3 regions of the Rossellomorea sp. H136 genome follow, and region 3 is predicted to be linked to each of the others. Evidence: riboswitches for the same ligand, from Rfam matches in the RefSeq annotation. Region 3 holds a riboswitch; each other region holds the start of a gene.

Region 1 (6,117 bases), 2.4 Mb from region 3:
CAACATTACTCGTAACATTGAATGGTCTAAGGCTATTAGGAGTCAAAGACCGGAAGTGAGGGATGTCATGTGGGTCACGACCACAATCATGGACATAATCAGAATAAAAAAGCATTATTAATCAGTTTCCTATTTATTTTTACTTTTATGATCGTAGAAGTCATAGGTGGAATCGTCACAAATAGTCTTGCTCTTCTTTCAGACGCGGGACATATGCTTAGTGATGCAGCCGCTTTAGGTCTTAGTTTGGCAGCTTTTTATATAGGTGAGAAGGCGTCGGATAAAGGGAAGACGTATGGGTACAAGCGATTTGAAATACTGGCGGCGTTTATTAATGGCATAACGTTGATTCTCGTTTCCCTCTATATTTTCTGGGAAGCGTATCATCGTTTCATAGATACCCCTATGGTTTCACCAGGTATGATGGTGATCGCCTTCATAGGTCTGGTTGTAAACATTATCGTGGCATGGATTTTAATGAGAGGGGATACGGAACATAACTTGAATGTTCGAAGTGCCTTTCTTCATGTACTTGGTGATATGTTAGGGTCAGTAGGAGCCATCGCAGCCGGACTCTTGATATATTTCTTTAATTGGAACTTGGCGGATCCTATTGCATCTGTCATGGTTGCCATCCTAATCGTCATTTCCGGATGGAGAGTAACGAAGGATTCCATTCATATCTTAATGGAGGGATCTCCAAAAGGTATTGATACGGAAGAAGTTAAGAATAGCTTGTCTGCTATTCCGGGAGTCATTGAAGTACATGATTTTCATGTATGGTGCATCACGTCGGGATTCACAGCTCTAAGCTGCCATGTGGTGGTTGAAAACGAAGTGAATCGAGATACGATTTTATTACGACTCTCAACTTGTCTTGAACAGGAATTTGGCATTCATCATTCTACGATTCAAGTTGAGGGAAAAAGTGTCACAGAGGGCCAGCATCACATTTGTACGTAACAGCTTTTACTTTTCTTTCCAATTTGTAAGAGGATGTTTAGTTCTCTCTAGATTTGGGGTATATCCTCAACTGGAGGGATGAGCATGTTACATCAAGAAGATAAATCAGAGAAGCAAAAGACACCTGAATTTAAAAAGGATTTCTATATTCAACAATTATTAAGGATAGGCGTATATAAGTATTTTGGTAAGCAGCTTTATGAGCTCTCAATGAGTGAACTACAAGATGTCTACCTGGAATATTACGTTGGTGGCGATATAGCAAATTAAAAAAGACGAACCTTTTAGAAAAAGGATCGTCTTTTTTGCTGCAGTAAGTCTTATTATTACGGCACATCATGTCCCATAGAAGTTTGCAGGATTTCAAACCATTGATCGTGGTTTAAAGAAATGGTAAGAGAGTCGATTGCATGTTGAATGCGTTCTTTTTTACCTGAACCGACGATAGGCATAATGTTTGCCGGGTGATTAAGAAGCCATGCATATAGTACTTCATCAATTCCCTTAGCACCTGTTTCTGCTTGTACCTTTTTCAATGTATGTTGAAGACGAATGGCTTTTTCATCCTCTCCTTTGAAAATCGCCCCGCCTGCGAGTGGAGACCAGGCCATCGGCGCGACACGCTTCTCCTGACAAAGATTCAACGTACCGTCTTCAAAGTTTTCTAGGTTATAGGCTGACAATTCAATTTGGTTTGTGATCAATGGAAATGGCAAATAAGATTGAAGCATATTCCATTGATGATCTTTAAAGTTTGATACTCCGAAATGACGTACCTTTCCTTCATCTTTCAATTGAGTGAAGGCGTCAGCCACTTCTTCTCCATTCATAAATGGATCAGGCCTGTGAACCAATAATAAATCGATGTAGTCCGTTTTTAGGTTCTGCAGGGAGTTTTCAACAGAAGTCAAAATATGCTTTTTACTCGTGTTGTAATGATGTGTTTTATGTTCCGGACGGTTGTCAGAAGGCAGGACAATACCGCATTTCGTTACAATTTCCATTTTTTCTCGTATGGATGGCTGAAGGTTGAGTGCCTCACCAAATAACGCTTCACATGTATAGGAGCCATAAATATCTGCGTGATCAAAAGTCGTGATTCCGTTTTCAATATTGTACTGAATTAAAGAAAGAGTGTCTTCCTTTGATTGATTCCAGTCTGCAAGTCTCCACAACCCATGAATGATTCTTGAGAATGATAGGTCTTCCGTCATTTGTATTCTTTGCATCGATACAACCTCTTTTCATATGGTATGTAGACATTCTTTCATAGTCATACTAAACGTATATTACTATGTTTGGAAAGGAATTAAAAATGATTGAACCTCTTCATGATCTATTATTGAACTGGAAGGTTCCCCCTTCCTGCATAGAGACCGTGGGCAATCAACCGAATGTTTATAAGGTGAAGAGTCCGGAGAAGACATTTTATTTGAAAAAGAGATTGAACTCTTCAGTGGAGAAGCGAATAGAAGAGCTGCTCTTAACTTCTTTTTTATTTGGAAACGGACTTATTGTTGAAAGGCCACTGTTAACGGTCTCACATCAGCCATATGTACGACACCATCAGGTTTTCTACTCCCTGTATCAAGCTCTGGAAGGAATACCAGTACAAGTCTATTCCTTAACTTCTTTGAGAATGGTGGGAACATACCTATCCAAACTCCATGGCAGGCTAAAACAATACGTCTGTAAATACGAGGTAGAAGAATGGAAAATTGAAACACATTTGAGAGAGTGGATAGGCGGTCAGGATTCTACAAGGATAGAAAGGTGGGGTGAAGGGTTTCTTGGCAAGCTAAATGAATGGTCTTTCTCCTATAGCAAATTGCCCCATCAACTCGTCCATAGCGACTGTCATCCGCGTAATATCCTCATGAAAGAAGAAAGGGTGACAGGGGTCATAGATTTCGAGAGGATACGAAAAGCACCCCGCATAGCAGATATCGGCTACTTTATTGCAGGGATGCTCAAAGATCAGGTCATGGAGGGTGAGGATGAAGATGAGCATGCTGAATGTATCCATGCCTTTATGGAGGGCTATCAGTCCGAGGGTCCTTTAACCCAGGAAGAAAAGGAACTGATGCCATTCTTAGTCATTATCTTTCTTCTTCAATACACCTTCTTTTACAATCAAAAAGGGTATTCACACGCTGTATCTACATTCATTTCGTTCATTAACAGACTAGTAAATTCTGGTGTTTATGAGCAGGCATTTCAAATGTAATTTTATTTAAGAGGAAATGCTTGAATATACACCATTTCTGTGGCAAAGTAGGGAAGAAGATAACGTTTAATTTCATAGTACAAGTGTAGGGGGACCGGTGTGGCCGGTTGAGATTGTATCCTGACAGATACTGACCCTTTGAACCTGAACTGGCTGATACCAGCGTAGGAAACATTCTCTTAAACATTACATAATCATGTTTAACAATGCGTCCCTCGCTGAAGCTTGGGGCGCTTTTTTGCTGTTGTGTCCATACGTTCTAAGGTGTTTTACATTCTTTCTCTCTACTAAGTGAACAATAGAGAATAAACGTTACAACTACATACATGGATTTTTAGGAGGAAAAAATGATGAAAAAATGGATGTATATCATCTGTTCTGTCTTTCTTTTAACTGCTTGCAGTGGTGGAGGAAATACATCAGAACAGGAAGGTCATAAAAAGGTTACGGTTGTACTGGACTGGACACCGAATACTAATCACACTGGATTATACGTTGCGAAAGAAAAAGGATACTTTGAAGAGCAAGGGCTGGATGTGGATATCATCTTACCTGGTGAGGCAGGGGCAGACCAACTCGTTGCCTCGGGTAAAGCTGAGTTCGGAGTTGGATACCAGGAAAGTGTCACGCAAGCAAGAGTACAGGACGTACCACTTGTATCTATCGCTGCTGTCATACAGCATAATACATCCGGGTTTGCCTCCCCTAAGGATAAAGGTATAACGACTCCAAAGGATTTTGAAGGCAAAAGGTATGGCGGATGGGGATCACCTGTAGAAAAAGCTGTTATGACGTCGATTATGAAACAAGAAAATGCTGACGTAGAGAAAGTGGATTTTGTAAACATGGGAGATACAGATTTCTTTACTGCCGTGAAACGGGATGTGGACTTTGCGTGGATCTACTATGGATGGACAGGGATTGAAGCAGAGCTTCGCGGTGAGGAATTGAACATGATGTACGTAAAGGATTACTCGGAAAAACTCGATTATTACACGCCTGTTCTGACGACAAATGAAAAGATGATTGAATCAGACCCTGAAACGGTTAAAGCATTTTTGTCAGCTTCTTCCAAAGGGTATCAGTTTGCGATCGACAATCCGGAAGAGGCAGGTGAAATCTTATTAGAGGCAGCTCCAGATCTGGATAAGGAATTAGTCATGAAGAGTCAGGAATGGCTGGCGCCTAAATACAAAGATGACGCTGACAGATGGGGAGAGCAGAAGCTGGAGGTTTGGGAAAACTATGCTTCATGGATGTATGATAACGATTTATTAGATAAGGAACTGGACAGTAAAAAAGCATTCACAAACGAATTCTTACCAAAATAAGAGGTGAACATAATGGGGAACGCACTCGTAAGCATACAAATTATTCCGAAGACGAAAAATGGGGAAGATGTTATTCCATACGTGGATGAAGCCATCGCGATCATTGATGAATCAGGTGTCCGTTATGAAGTCCATCCATTAGAAACGACAATGGAAGGGGAATTATCTGATTTATTTAAGGTGATTGAACAAATGAATGAACGAATGATCGAATTGGGAAGCTCAAATGTCATTTCTCAAATCAAGGTATTATATCAGCCTGCCGGGATTGAGATGGATCAATTAACGGAGAAGTATAAAGGATGAAATCATGGATATCGAAAGGATGGAGACCCTTCTTGGTCCTCATCCTTTTATTCATCATTTGGGAATTCACCATTAGAATATTTGAGGTTCCTGCCTGGCTGATGCCATCACCTTCAGATATTTGGGCTGAAGGGGTTGCTTCCTGGTCAGCATTCACGGGTCATCTTGGCTCGACAACCCTCCTGACGATCGGGGGATTTGCGATTGGGTGTACGATTGGGATCGTGACTGCAGTCGGACTACATCTGCTACCTAAAGTAAGAGAAGCGATTTATCCACTCATGATCCTGTCTCAAAACATTCCGATCATCGTGCTCGCACCCCTGTTGGTTATCTGGTTCGGATTTGGACTATTGCCGAAAATCATTGTCATTACATTGATCTGCTTTTTTCCGGTAGCGGTCTCGGCATTGGATGGTTTCAGGCAGACGAACTCAGAGTACATTCTTTACATGAAAATGTCGGGAGCCACAAAAGCTCAAATCTTTCGAAAAGTTGAATGGCCGCATGCACTTCCATCCATCTTCTCAGGACTGAAAATTTCAGCTACCTATAGTGTGATGGGGGCAGTGATTTCAGAGTGGTTAGGTGCACAGAAAGGGATCGGAGTCTATATGACTCTTGCCTCTTCCTCCTTTAGGACAGACAGGGTATTTGTAGCCATCTTTATGATTATGCTGCTCAGCCTCGTTTTCTTTGGAATCATTTTGTTATTAGAGAAAATCATGATTAAGTGGAATCGAAAGGAGGACAGGTAACATGACGACTTTATCCATACAAAATATGTCTAAATACTTTGATGGGGAGCTGATCCTTGATGAGCTTTCCATTCATGTTGAAGAAGGTGAGTTCGTCTCAATCCTTGGTCCTTCCGGGAGTGGAAAGAGTACGCTATTTCACGTGATCGGAGGATTATTCACTCCCGATTCCGGAGACATTCAATTAGATGGAAAATCGATTAATGGTCAAAGAGGAACTATCAGTTACATGCCGCAAAGTCCGTCCCTCCTGCCATGGAGAACCGTAATTGAGAATGTGATGCTTGGCCAGGAGTTACATGGAAAGAGAGATAGGGATAAAGCGCTCTGCATGATCGAACGTGCGGGCTTAAAGGGGTATGAGAATGCGTATCCTGATGATTTATCCGGAGGGATGAAGCAGAGGGTGGCGTTTATTCGTGCCCTTATCAGTCCTCAATCCTTTTTATGTTTGGATGAGCCCTTTTCAGCCCTGGATGAATTCACACGATTGGACATGCAGAAATGGCTCCTTTCCATTTGGGAGGAAGAC
Region 2 (6,117 bases), 1.2 Mb from region 3:
TGGAACAATGTAGCATCCTTCTGTGAAGATGGTCCGCTCCACTATTTTACCGGGGACCTTAACGGAAAAGCATTCACCCTTGACTGGAAAACTTCTGAACTTCATTTCCAGTCGTTCCATGAGGAATGGACTCCAAGCACCGCCCGCTACAATCGTTTCGTCTGCATAATAGTCTCCTTTAGACGTCTTGACTCCAGTGATTTTGTTTCTCTCTTTCATAAAATCATACACGTCTGTATATTCACTAATTTCTGCACCCAGCATGATCGAAGCCGAACCTAATGCTTGTGTAAGCTTTGATGCTGAGACGTTTCCATCCTTCGGGATATATAATCCCCCTGCCACATCCTTTGAAAGATGAGGTTCATAGGTAAATAGAGTGTGGGGTGAAAGCCATTTAACTTGTTCCACTGGTGATGTTAAGGAAGCTGTTGTTACTAATTCTTGTGCTTCCTCCTCCGTTCTCGCCAATTTAATCATTCCATTTTCAACATATTCAATGTCCATTCCACTGATTTCTTTTAAATCCCTTGATAAGGAAGGATACATATCACGGCTTGCCTTCGCCAAATGATACAGAGGATCATTTCCCTTCAATTCGGTTTGAACGCCGAGCATGCCTGCAGCTGCTTTCGATGCTTTTCCCGCCAATTGATTTCTCTCAATCAGGAGAACTTTCTTTCCTCTTTTGGATAATTGATACGCAATGGAGCAGCCGATTACTCCTCCACCCACAATCAAAGCATCATACTGTTTTACCAAGCTACTTTACCCCCTGTGTAATTGTTTATAATAGGATCGGGCTGCATCTAATGGATCCTTTGAAAGCAAAATACCTGATAAGACAGCGATCCCTTTTGCTCCGGTTCCCGTAATTTCACACACGCGTTCAGGCGTAATGCCTCCTATGGAAATAGTTGGAATCGGGACGGATTGAACCACTTTTTCTAAGTTTGCTACACCTCTGCCAGGCTTACCTGCCTTTGAAGAGGTAGCATAGATATTTCCATAAAGTAGATAATCCGCTCCTTTATCCATTGCCTGTTGTGCTTCTTCCAGGGAATGTACAGAAGCTCCAATCTGTAAGGAAGGAAAAGCACTCTTCACTAAGCTGATATCCGCACTTTGATGGCCAAGCTGAACCACTCTTACATGCTTCATAAAGGCAATGTCTGCCCGATCATTGACACATAATTTTGTTAATGGGACTCCTGCTGCTACTAATCGATCAATGGCCACAGCCATTTCTTTCCCCGTCCACTGCTTTTCGCGAAGATGGAGCATGTCGAGATATGGATAAATGGACTTCGAGATTTTCACTAATTCTTCCACTGATTGTTTTCCTGTTGAAATCACATGTAATTGTTTTCTCGTTTCAATTCCCATAGCGAACATCTCCCGGCGGAAAAATAGGTAGATGGGTAGAAAAATAATAACTGAGCACAATCATGAAGAGAACGCTCCCCAAGAAATATCCATCATATTTCGAAAAGGTTACTCTGTAGTAATAGGTTCGTTGCCCACTTCCTTTAAAACCCTTTGTTTCCATAGCCACGGCAATTCTGTGAGCTCTTCTGATGCTCTGGGCAAGCAGGGGAATGGAATATGATTTCATTTTATGGAATATGTGCTTTATTCCTTTCCGTTCTTCAACTCCCCTGACTCTCATGGCGTTTCGTATCGTGAAGAATTCTTCAATCATAATAGGGATTAATCTGAATCCTGCCATAAAACTATACGCATACTTAGGTTTTAATCTCAGTTGCTGCATGAGGGAGTAGAAAAGCTTCACCGGTCTCGTTGTAAGAGCAAATAATAATCCCAATATAGCGAATACGATGGTACGCAATCCAACATGGATCCCCCGATAAAAACTCTCTTCGGTAATGTGGATCAATCCAAATTTCATCCATGTTGTTTCACCTTTCCCAAATAAAATCATTGATGAAGCTGTAGAGATGAAAACAAGGAAAAAGGGTAGAATCATTAAACTGACCGTTCTATATGAATATCCTGAGAACAACCATAACAGGAGAAAAAAGAGTAAGCTCAAATATAACAACCAGTTAAGATAATGAATAAAAAGCAGCAATACAAAAAGCCCGATCAAGGTCATTAGCTTGAAGCTGGGATTGATTTGGTGAAGCCAGGTTTCACTATACTCGAGTTCTATATTCATATTGCCTTACTACCTGCAATCTCATTATAGAAATCCTGGGTGAGACGCCCATTTTCAATTACCCATACTCTGGATGCAAAATGAGTAATGATATTTTCATCATGTGTCACCATTAGAATGGTACAACCTTCTTTTTGATAGTTTTGAAGCATCTCAAGTAACGCAAACGTATTTTGGGAATCCTGGCCAAAGGTCGGTTCGTCCAATAATAGAATATCTTTATTCCTGACAAGGGACGCTGCGACGCTTAATCTGCGCTTTTGCCCCATGGATAAATGATAGGGATGATGATGTTTGTATGGATCAAGCTTGAATCGCTTCAATAGTGCATGCACCTTTTCCTCCACTATTCCTTCATCCACTTTCTTGAGCCGAAAGGTATACGCAACTTCATCAAACACACTGTGTGTCACAAACTGAAACTCGGGATTTTGAAAAACAAATGTACATTCCTCTGGAACATTCTTTCCTTTTACCTGTCTTCCATATAATTCATACGTTCCGGTCGTTTGGATGAATTTCATAAGACTGTGGAGTAATGTAGTTTTCCCAGCTCCATTCTTTCCGGTGATTGCAATCCATTCACCTTTAAGGCTGACGGCATTTTGAAGGTGGATCTTCACCTCTTTTTGTACATACCCTTTGAAGTTCTCTAGCCTTAAATTCTCTTTTCCAAACGGGGCAACCTTCTCCGGAGGGTGGGAAGAAAGATAATCTTTCCACGCTTCCGGATACCATACCCCAACTGATTTCAATGTTTCCTTGAAATTTGATAAAATGTGAGCCTTTGGACCATCAGCCACTATCCTTCCATTAGCATCGAAAAGAATTATACGATGAATGATCTCTAGTACGTGACTCAGCTTATGCTCAACGATAAGTAACGTTTTATCTTTACATGTCGTTTTCACTGTTTCCCATACAGATTTTGTACTCTCATCATCCAACATCGCTGTAGGTTCATCCAAAAATAGGGTATGGGGATGGAGCGCAAGGGCAGAAGCAATGGCCAATTTTTGTTTCATCCCCCCTGATAGAGAGGAGATTTTCGTATGGGAATCCCCCAGACTTAAATTGACCTTCTCCAACAGTTCTTTAATTTCCTCTGGCATTTCGTCTCTTGGAATTTGGTTGTTCTCCAAAACAAAGGCAATTTCCTCATCAACATAGGGCATACAAAATTGAGCGTCCGGATCTTGAAAGACATACCCGAAAGATTCAGGACGCTCAATCGAGTCAGCTTTCATCGGCACATCTATAGAATGGGGTATCACACCGGATAAAACCTGGAGGAGTGTAGATTTGCCACAACCAGAAGGCCCGAGTAGCAATATCTTTTCTCCGTCTTTTATCGAAAGGCTTACGTCTTTAAACATCAGTTTCTCTGAACCGGGAAATGTAAGGCGCAGATTTTCAACATGCATCGTCCTTCCCTCCTTTACTGATTCAGGGCATCATAATCTTTTTGGTCCGCACGTCTGACCAAACTGGTTACCCCCGTTTTCTCCAGAGCCTTAACGAGATAGAAGGCACCTATGCCTGCTATCACTATGGATCCGATTAACCTGGCACCGATAAAAAGTGATAAATTCCACAGAACCAAGTCTCCCATGTATCCCTTAAAGTAGTCCATCAGGATTGAGCCAATTGCTGAGCCCACAGCTGCAGTACAAATGATGATGACATCATAACGCTTATAGCCGGTGATAAGAAAAATCAACTCTGCAAACAAACCTTGAATCAGACCGAATAGGAGTACCTCTAGGCCCCATTCACTCCCCATGAGAAATTCCCCTGAAGAAGCTGCAATCTCTGCCAGAAGTGCAACGCCAGGTTTCCGAATGATTAAAAATGCCACGGTTGCCGCCATGAACCACATGCCATAGATCAGTTGATCAGCATGCAATCCAAATGGCTTTAATAAGTTGTAAACCGGTCCCCAAAGCTTATATATAATCCCAAAACCTATTGAGATGACGACCGTTACTAAAATATCCGTCAGCTTTAATTTAGACATGTATTCTACCTTCTTTACCTAGAGATGTATGAAACGGCCACTTCTCCAGTGTGTATGCCATTTCCCAAAACTGTAATTCATAAATGCTACTCAAAATAAAATTCTCTCTCATTCTTTCCTTATCTGTTTCTGTCATTGTTTCTGCCAATCCATCCAGTCGCTGTATCTGTTCTTCTACTAGCTCCCCAAACCACTCTCCACCATAAGCTGCAATCCATTCCTGATAAATAGCTTCCTCAGGTGTACATGATTTCAAGCGTTCACCGATCTCGTAATACAACCAGTAGCAGGGAAGTATTGCCGCCAGAATATCTGCGAGACCTCCATACTGTGCGGAACGATACATATGAGACGTGTAGGCATAAGCAGTAGGAGCAGGTTTAAACTGCAGTTTTTCTTCTTCCGTAATCCCTAAACGGTTTGAGAAATTTTCATGAAGGGAAAGCTCAGCTTCATTTGTCCCCACAGCGTGTGTTGCCATTCTCGATGTAGTATGTAAGTCTGTTGCTTTGGCTGCACCAAGTGCCTGCACCTTCGAAAAGTGTGAGAGGTAATAGGCATCCTGGAGAAGGTAGTATCTGAAGTTTTCAAGGGGTAGGGTTCCATCCCCAATTCCTTTAACGAAAGGATGGTTAAAACTCGCTTCCCAAATTTCCTTCACTTCGTTTCTTAAGTACGTTGTAAATGTCATATTATCTTTCTCCTTTTCCAGACGACCCGAAATGGGCAACAAAAAAAGCCACTTTCATTATGCATACCGCATACAGAAAGTGGCTTGAGATCAGTTTGATAGAATTCGATTCTATGTGACCGTCAAACACCACTTCCCTACGCTGGTCTCAACCAGATCAGGTTCAAAGGGTCTTAAAGTCACACTTTAATCTCAGCCTTTTATAAGGCACCCCTAGTGGATCGTCCTATGAAATTTTGTATTCGATGTTATCGTACCATGATTCTTTTACTTGTCAACACCAAAAAGAAAACCTTTCATCATTTTCCCATTGCCCTTTCCATACAAAACCAATCGTAGCAAAGGGTATTCCCTATGAAAATTTAATTGAAATTCATTTAGAATAAATATCTTGTAAAGCAAAATTACGTGTCTGCTGGTATTGTATAAATATACACCCTTTAGATAATGGCAATACAAAACTACCATAAAGGCAGGGACGGACCTCCATGGTGGAAGTCCGTCCCTGCACATCATTTAAACCATCCTTTTTCTTTTGATTGAGTGATGGCTTCGATTCGATTTTTAACTTCAAGCTTATCGAGTATGGTTGAGATGTAGTTTCGGACGGTACCCGTTTTGAGGCTAAGCTCATCGGCTATCTCCTTCGTGTTTTTCCCGTCAGCAACCAGCTCCAACACTTCTTTTTCACGGTCTGTCAGGGGGTTCTCTTCACTATACACATCGTCCATGAGCTCTGGTGCATAAATACGTTTACCCTCCATGACAAGACGAATCGAGTTCGCCAGTTCTTCACTTGGGCTGTCCTTTAACAAATAACCCTTCACCCCACCTTTTAATGCACGCTGGAAATAACCGGACCTGGCAAAAGTTGTCAGGATAATCACTTTGCAATTTTCGCCTTTTAATTCCTCTGCTGCTTCAAGACCGGTCTTTTTAGGCATTTCAATATCCATGATACAAATATCCGGCTGCAGCTCGTGGACGAGGGCAATGGCTTCTTCTCCATTGCCCGCCTTTCCAACCACTTCCATATCATCCTCTAAACTAAGTAACGAGCCTAAGGCACCTAATAGCATTCGCTGGTCTTCTGCAATAACAATTCGAATCATTCCATTCCCTCCCTGTCTGTTTGCTTGATTACTTTCGGCACTCTCATTATCAAAGTGGTCCCATTCTCGGAAAAAACTTCTAAGCTCCCATTTACAAATTCCAACCGTTCTCTCATTC
Region 3 (4,370 bases):
AATTCTCATTGAACAAAACTTTGGTCCACACATTGAACAAAAGTGGGCCGTTTTTGCCCCCTCAGCAGGAAGAGTTTCGTCATGAAACTCTCTTGCACGCTCAGGATCCATGGATAAATTAAACTGGTCATTCCATCTAAATTCAAACCGAGCCTTAGAAACGGCATTATCTCTAATTTGTGCCCCTGGATGCCCTTTCGCTAAATCTGCTGCATGTGCTGCGATCTTATAAGCAATGACACCTTCTCTCACATCATCTTTATTAGGTAATCCCAGATGCTCTTTCGGTGTTACATAGCACAGCATGGCTGTTCCAAACCAGCCAATCATGGCAGCCCCTATGGCAGAAGTAATGTGATCATACCCCGGTGCAATATCTGTCGTTAAGGGACCCAATGTATAAAAAGGAGCTTCATGACAGATTTCCATTTGCTTATCCACATTTTCTTTAATCATATGCATCGGTACATGACCAGGTCCTTCAATCATCACCTGTACATCATGCTTCCAAGCAATTTTGGTTAGCTCACCTAATGTTTCAAGCTCTGCAAATTGTGCTTCATCATTTGCGTCGGCTATTGACCCCGGCCTTAATCCATCTCCTAACGAAACGGAGATATCATAGGCTTTTAAAATCTTACATATATCTTCAAAGTGTGAATAAAGGAAGTTCTCCTTATGATGGGCAAGACACCATTGTGCCATGATTGAACCTCCACGGGAGACGATGCCTGTTGTGCGAGTAGCCGTCAGATGAATAAACCGCAATAATACACCTGCATGAATGGTGAAATAATCAACCCCCTGCTCCGCCTGTTCGATCAATGTATCCCTGTACACATCCCATGTAAGATTTTCTGCAATCCCGTTAACCTTTTCAAGTGCTTGATAAATCGGTACTGTACCTACAGGGACAGGAGAGTTTCGAATGACCCACTCCCTTGTTGTATGAATGTTTTTTCCTGTTGATAAGTCCATTATTGTATCGGCACCCCAACGAGTTGCCCACGTCATTTTCTCCACTTCTTCTTCAACGGAAGATGACACGGCCGAGTTTCCGATATTCGCGTTTATTTTCACATGAAAGTGACGACCGATGATCATCGGTTCACATTCAGGATGATTAATATTAGCAGGAATGATGGCCCTGCCATTTGCTACTTCTTCTCTGACAAATGAGGGTTCAACATTTTCCCGGATAGCGATGAACTCCATTTCCGGTGTAATGATTCCTTTTTTCGCATAATGCATTTGAGTCACATTACGACCCGGTTTTGCCCGCATCGGTGTACGTTGGATAGTAGGGAACGACTCTACGTTTGCACGAGGATCTTTTCCTTTATAACCGTTATCTTCCGGTTCGATTTCACGTCCCGGGTAAGCCCCGACATCCTGACGTTCCAGGATCCACTCTGTGCGAACGGAAGGTAATCCTTTATTAATATCGACTTGGTAATTCTCATCTGTATAAGGTCCGCTTGTATCATATACACGAACCGGTTCATTCTCTTCCACACCCAAGGTAACATTCGTCCTACTCAGTTCAATTTCTCTCACTGGTACATTTATGTCAGGCCTTGATCCACCAACATATACTTTTTTACTGTTTGTAAATTGCGATTTCAACTCGATTGCCACTTAACTTCTCCTCCTTTTGATTGGATCTTAGAAGTTACTGCGCCAGGCATTCCCCATTGTTCATAAAAAAGGACATGAAGACACAAAAAAGGGTCCTGAATAATCAGAACCCGAAATGTCAAAAAGTAGTATGCGCTAAAATACAGAAAAAACGCATCCGTACTACTTCCCTACGCTGGTATCATCCAGATCAGGTTCAAAGGGTCAAAGAACTTATGCGTTCTTCTCTCAGTCCAAGCAATGTATCGGACTCCCCTAGTAGAAATATTGATATTATTATGTTGTATTACATACTATTTTTACCATAATTCCTTCTTTTTTCAAATAGTCTTATAGTAACAAATCAAATTATGATGTGATCACCCGTTTGATTTTCATTACCTTTTCAGGGTCTATTCCTAAGTCATAGCTCCCGTCTTTACGAACACCTGATCCAACATGATATTCCCGTGCTTTTAGCTTATTGTGTATTTCTCCTATATTTTCCACGGTCAACCCTGATCCAGGCATGATAATGGGGCCGCCCACCTTTTCTATTTCCCTCATTGCACTAATCATGTCCAGCCCCCCGGTCACTTCAGGTTTTCCTCCAGATGTTAGGATTCGATCAACGTTCAAACCTGATTGGAATAATTCTTTGCATAAGTCTAATGGACCACAAGACACATCGATAGCCCGATGATAAGTAATCGATTGACCCTTCGCAGTTTGTACGATTTCCTTTAAAGCATGGGAATCAAGTTTCCCTTCCTTGGATAAAGCACCAAAAACGATGCCAGTGGCCCCTATTTCATTTATGGTTTTTACTTGGTCCATCATGATGTGCAATTCTTCGGCATCATACGAGAAAGATTTACTATGTAAACGAATCATAACCTGAACAGGAATCGATACAGCCCTCAATACGTTTTCTATCATTTGATATTCAGGAGTTAATCCTCCCTCGTGTATGTCAGATACCAATTCAAGTCGATCTGCTCCGGATGCTTCTGCAATTTTGGCATCTTTCTCATTCAAGACAATGACTTCCAGTTTGCTCATGTTGATTTCCCCTATCGCGATATTGTTACGTTTACTTTATCATAATGGCTCGAAAATTGTATAACTTGAGATAAAAAAGACAATGATTCCACATACAAATCACTGTCTTCTCCAATCTAATATCCTACTTTATTCAGAAAATAAATCCGGATACACCGTTTTTGCAGTTAGCAGAACGGCTTCTCCAATACGTGGTCCCGGTCTTGACATAATATCTGAATCCAGGAAATGAACCTGATCATTTTTCACTGCCTTTACATCTTTCCAGCTTTCCCGGGACTTGATTTCAGCTGTCGGCTCGTCGACATACCCCACTGTCGTTAAAATCATATTAGGATTCCGTTTAATGATTTCTTCTTCGCCTACTTTCACCCAGCCTTTTTGGTCTACAAAAATGTTCTCGACCCCAGCCGTTTCCAGTATTTCTTGCTGAAACGTTTCTGCTCCTGCTGTATAGATATCCGGGGAGGGACTGATTTCAAAATATACTTGTTCTCTTTCCTTTAACGTACTTACTTTTCCTTTCACATCTGAAATCTGTTGCTTGATGCCATCTACCAATTCGTCCCCCTTCTTCTCTACTCCCATTACCGTTGCAATCTGTTCAATATCCCCATAAACATCTTCAAAGGTTTGGGCAGATTGAATAACGAATACGTTTAATCCCGCCTCTTCAAGCTGCTTCACTCCGGCATCATCTCCAGTAGTATACGCAATGACAGCATCTGGCTTTAGCGCAATGACCTCTTCAGCATTGACCGTCATGGAATCCGATACTCTTTTAATCTTTTTCGCTTCTTCAGGATAGTTGTCGAATTCAGTTGCCCCGACTACCTTATCCCCAGCTCCTATTGCAAAGAGAATCTCTGTGTTACTCGGCTGTAAGGAAATAACGGTTTCCGGTACTTTCTCAAAGCTAATCTCTTCGCCCCTGTCATCGGTCACAGAATAAGACTCATTATCAGACTTAACTTCCTTTGTGGATGTTTCCCCTTCCCCATTGCTGCACCCTGCGAAAACAACCAGGATGAGTGATAGTAGTAAACTATTTAACCATAACTTTTTCATATTTCATCTTCTCCGCTTCTCTATATTTTGTCTTTATACGATTTACTCACAAAAGGAATTTCTTCAATCCCTTCACATTTATTCACATACACGGCCATCACAAACAGGACATTTGCCAGTAAATGAGCGTATTTAAATAAAATGCTCTCCACTTTCATTTCAGTACTGACTTTATGTAAGGCACGGACGGACTTTTTTGCTTCACTGCGGCAGGTATGAAGCACACATGCAGCTGTCGAGCCCTGTGGAAGGACAAAGGTTTGGATTCGGTCCTCGACTTCCAACACATAACGATCGTACATTTGGCTCAATGTATTTAAGTCCTCTTCCTTGATGGCTGTCATTCCACGCACCGACCCATTAAGATGGTACGACATCTCAGCTAAATACAGTAAATCATCGTTCACTTTCGGTAAGTGCTCCGTCAATGATGACGCGAGTCCGATTTTAGTCGACAGTGAATCGGTCCGGATCTCAAAATCTACGGTTGAAACAGATTCACGCATATAGGGATAACATAAGTAGCGGAAATCCTTTGCCATCTGTAAACTCCTCCTTTCTGAATAATGTTTGTGAAGCACCTATCGTATTTCCAGGGAGGATAAATAAACACAAAAAAACCA

The links. Region 3 has a riboswitch for thiamine pyrophosphate ahead of thiC (phosphomethylpyrimidine synthase ThiC). Riboswitches for the same ligand answer to the same signal wherever they lie in the genome.
Region 1: it holds a riboswitch for thiamine pyrophosphate, as region 3 does, so the genes downstream of both, ACYH0O_RS07790 (ABC transporter substrate-binding protein) here and thiC (phosphomethylpyrimidine synthase ThiC) in region 3, are expected to answer to the same signal.
Region 2: it holds a riboswitch for thiamine pyrophosphate, as region 3 does, so the genes downstream of both, tenA (thiaminase II) here and thiC (phosphomethylpyrimidine synthase ThiC) in region 3, are expected to answer to the same signal.

Annotation. Positions count from the first base shown of each region.
Region 1 is NZ_CM166371.1:1,541,792-1,547,908, forward strand. It holds gene ACYH0O_RS07765 (heavy metal translocating P-type ATPase) at 1-59, shown strand, start outside; gene ACYH0O_RS07770 (cation diffusion facilitator family transporter) at 70-963, shown strand; gene ACYH0O_RS07775 (Fur-regulated basic protein FbpA) at 1,048-1,233, shown strand; gene ACYH0O_RS07780 (aldo/keto reductase) at 1,290-2,192, opposite strand; gene ACYH0O_RS07785 (phosphotransferase enzyme family protein) at 2,279-3,190, shown strand; TPP riboswitch at 3,268-3,378, shown strand; gene ACYH0O_RS07790 (ABC transporter substrate-binding protein) at 3,541-4,521, shown strand; gene ACYH0O_RS07795 (thiamine-binding protein) at 4,534-4,827, shown strand; gene ACYH0O_RS07800 (ABC transporter permease) at 4,824-5,585, shown strand; gene ACYH0O_RS07805 (ABC transporter ATP-binding protein) at 5,587-6,117, shown strand, end outside.
Region 2 is NZ_CM166371.1:2,702,200-2,708,316, forward strand. It holds gene thiO (glycine oxidase ThiO) at 1-762, opposite strand, end outside; gene ACYH0O_RS13620 (thiamine phosphate synthase) at 769-1,386, opposite strand; gene ACYH0O_RS13625 (energy-coupling factor transporter transmembrane component T family protein) at 1,376-2,179, opposite strand; gene ACYH0O_RS13630 (ABC transporter ATP-binding protein) at 2,176-3,603, opposite strand; gene ACYH0O_RS13635 (ECF transporter S component) at 3,618-4,196, opposite strand; gene tenA (thiaminase II) at 4,189-4,887, opposite strand; TPP riboswitch at 5,005-5,112, opposite strand; gene ACYH0O_RS13645 (response regulator transcription factor) at 5,400-5,999, opposite strand; gene ACYH0O_RS13650 (sensor histidine kinase) at 5,996-6,117, opposite strand, start outside.
Region 3 is NZ_CM166371.1:3,914,100-3,918,469, forward strand. It holds gene thiC (phosphomethylpyrimidine synthase ThiC) at 1-1,638, opposite strand, end outside; TPP riboswitch at 1,789-1,905, opposite strand; gene ACYH0O_RS19935 (copper homeostasis protein CutC) at 1,987-2,679, opposite strand; gene ACYH0O_RS19940 (ABC transporter substrate-binding protein) at 2,809-3,747, opposite strand; gene ACYH0O_RS19945 (hypothetical protein) at 3,768-4,289, opposite strand.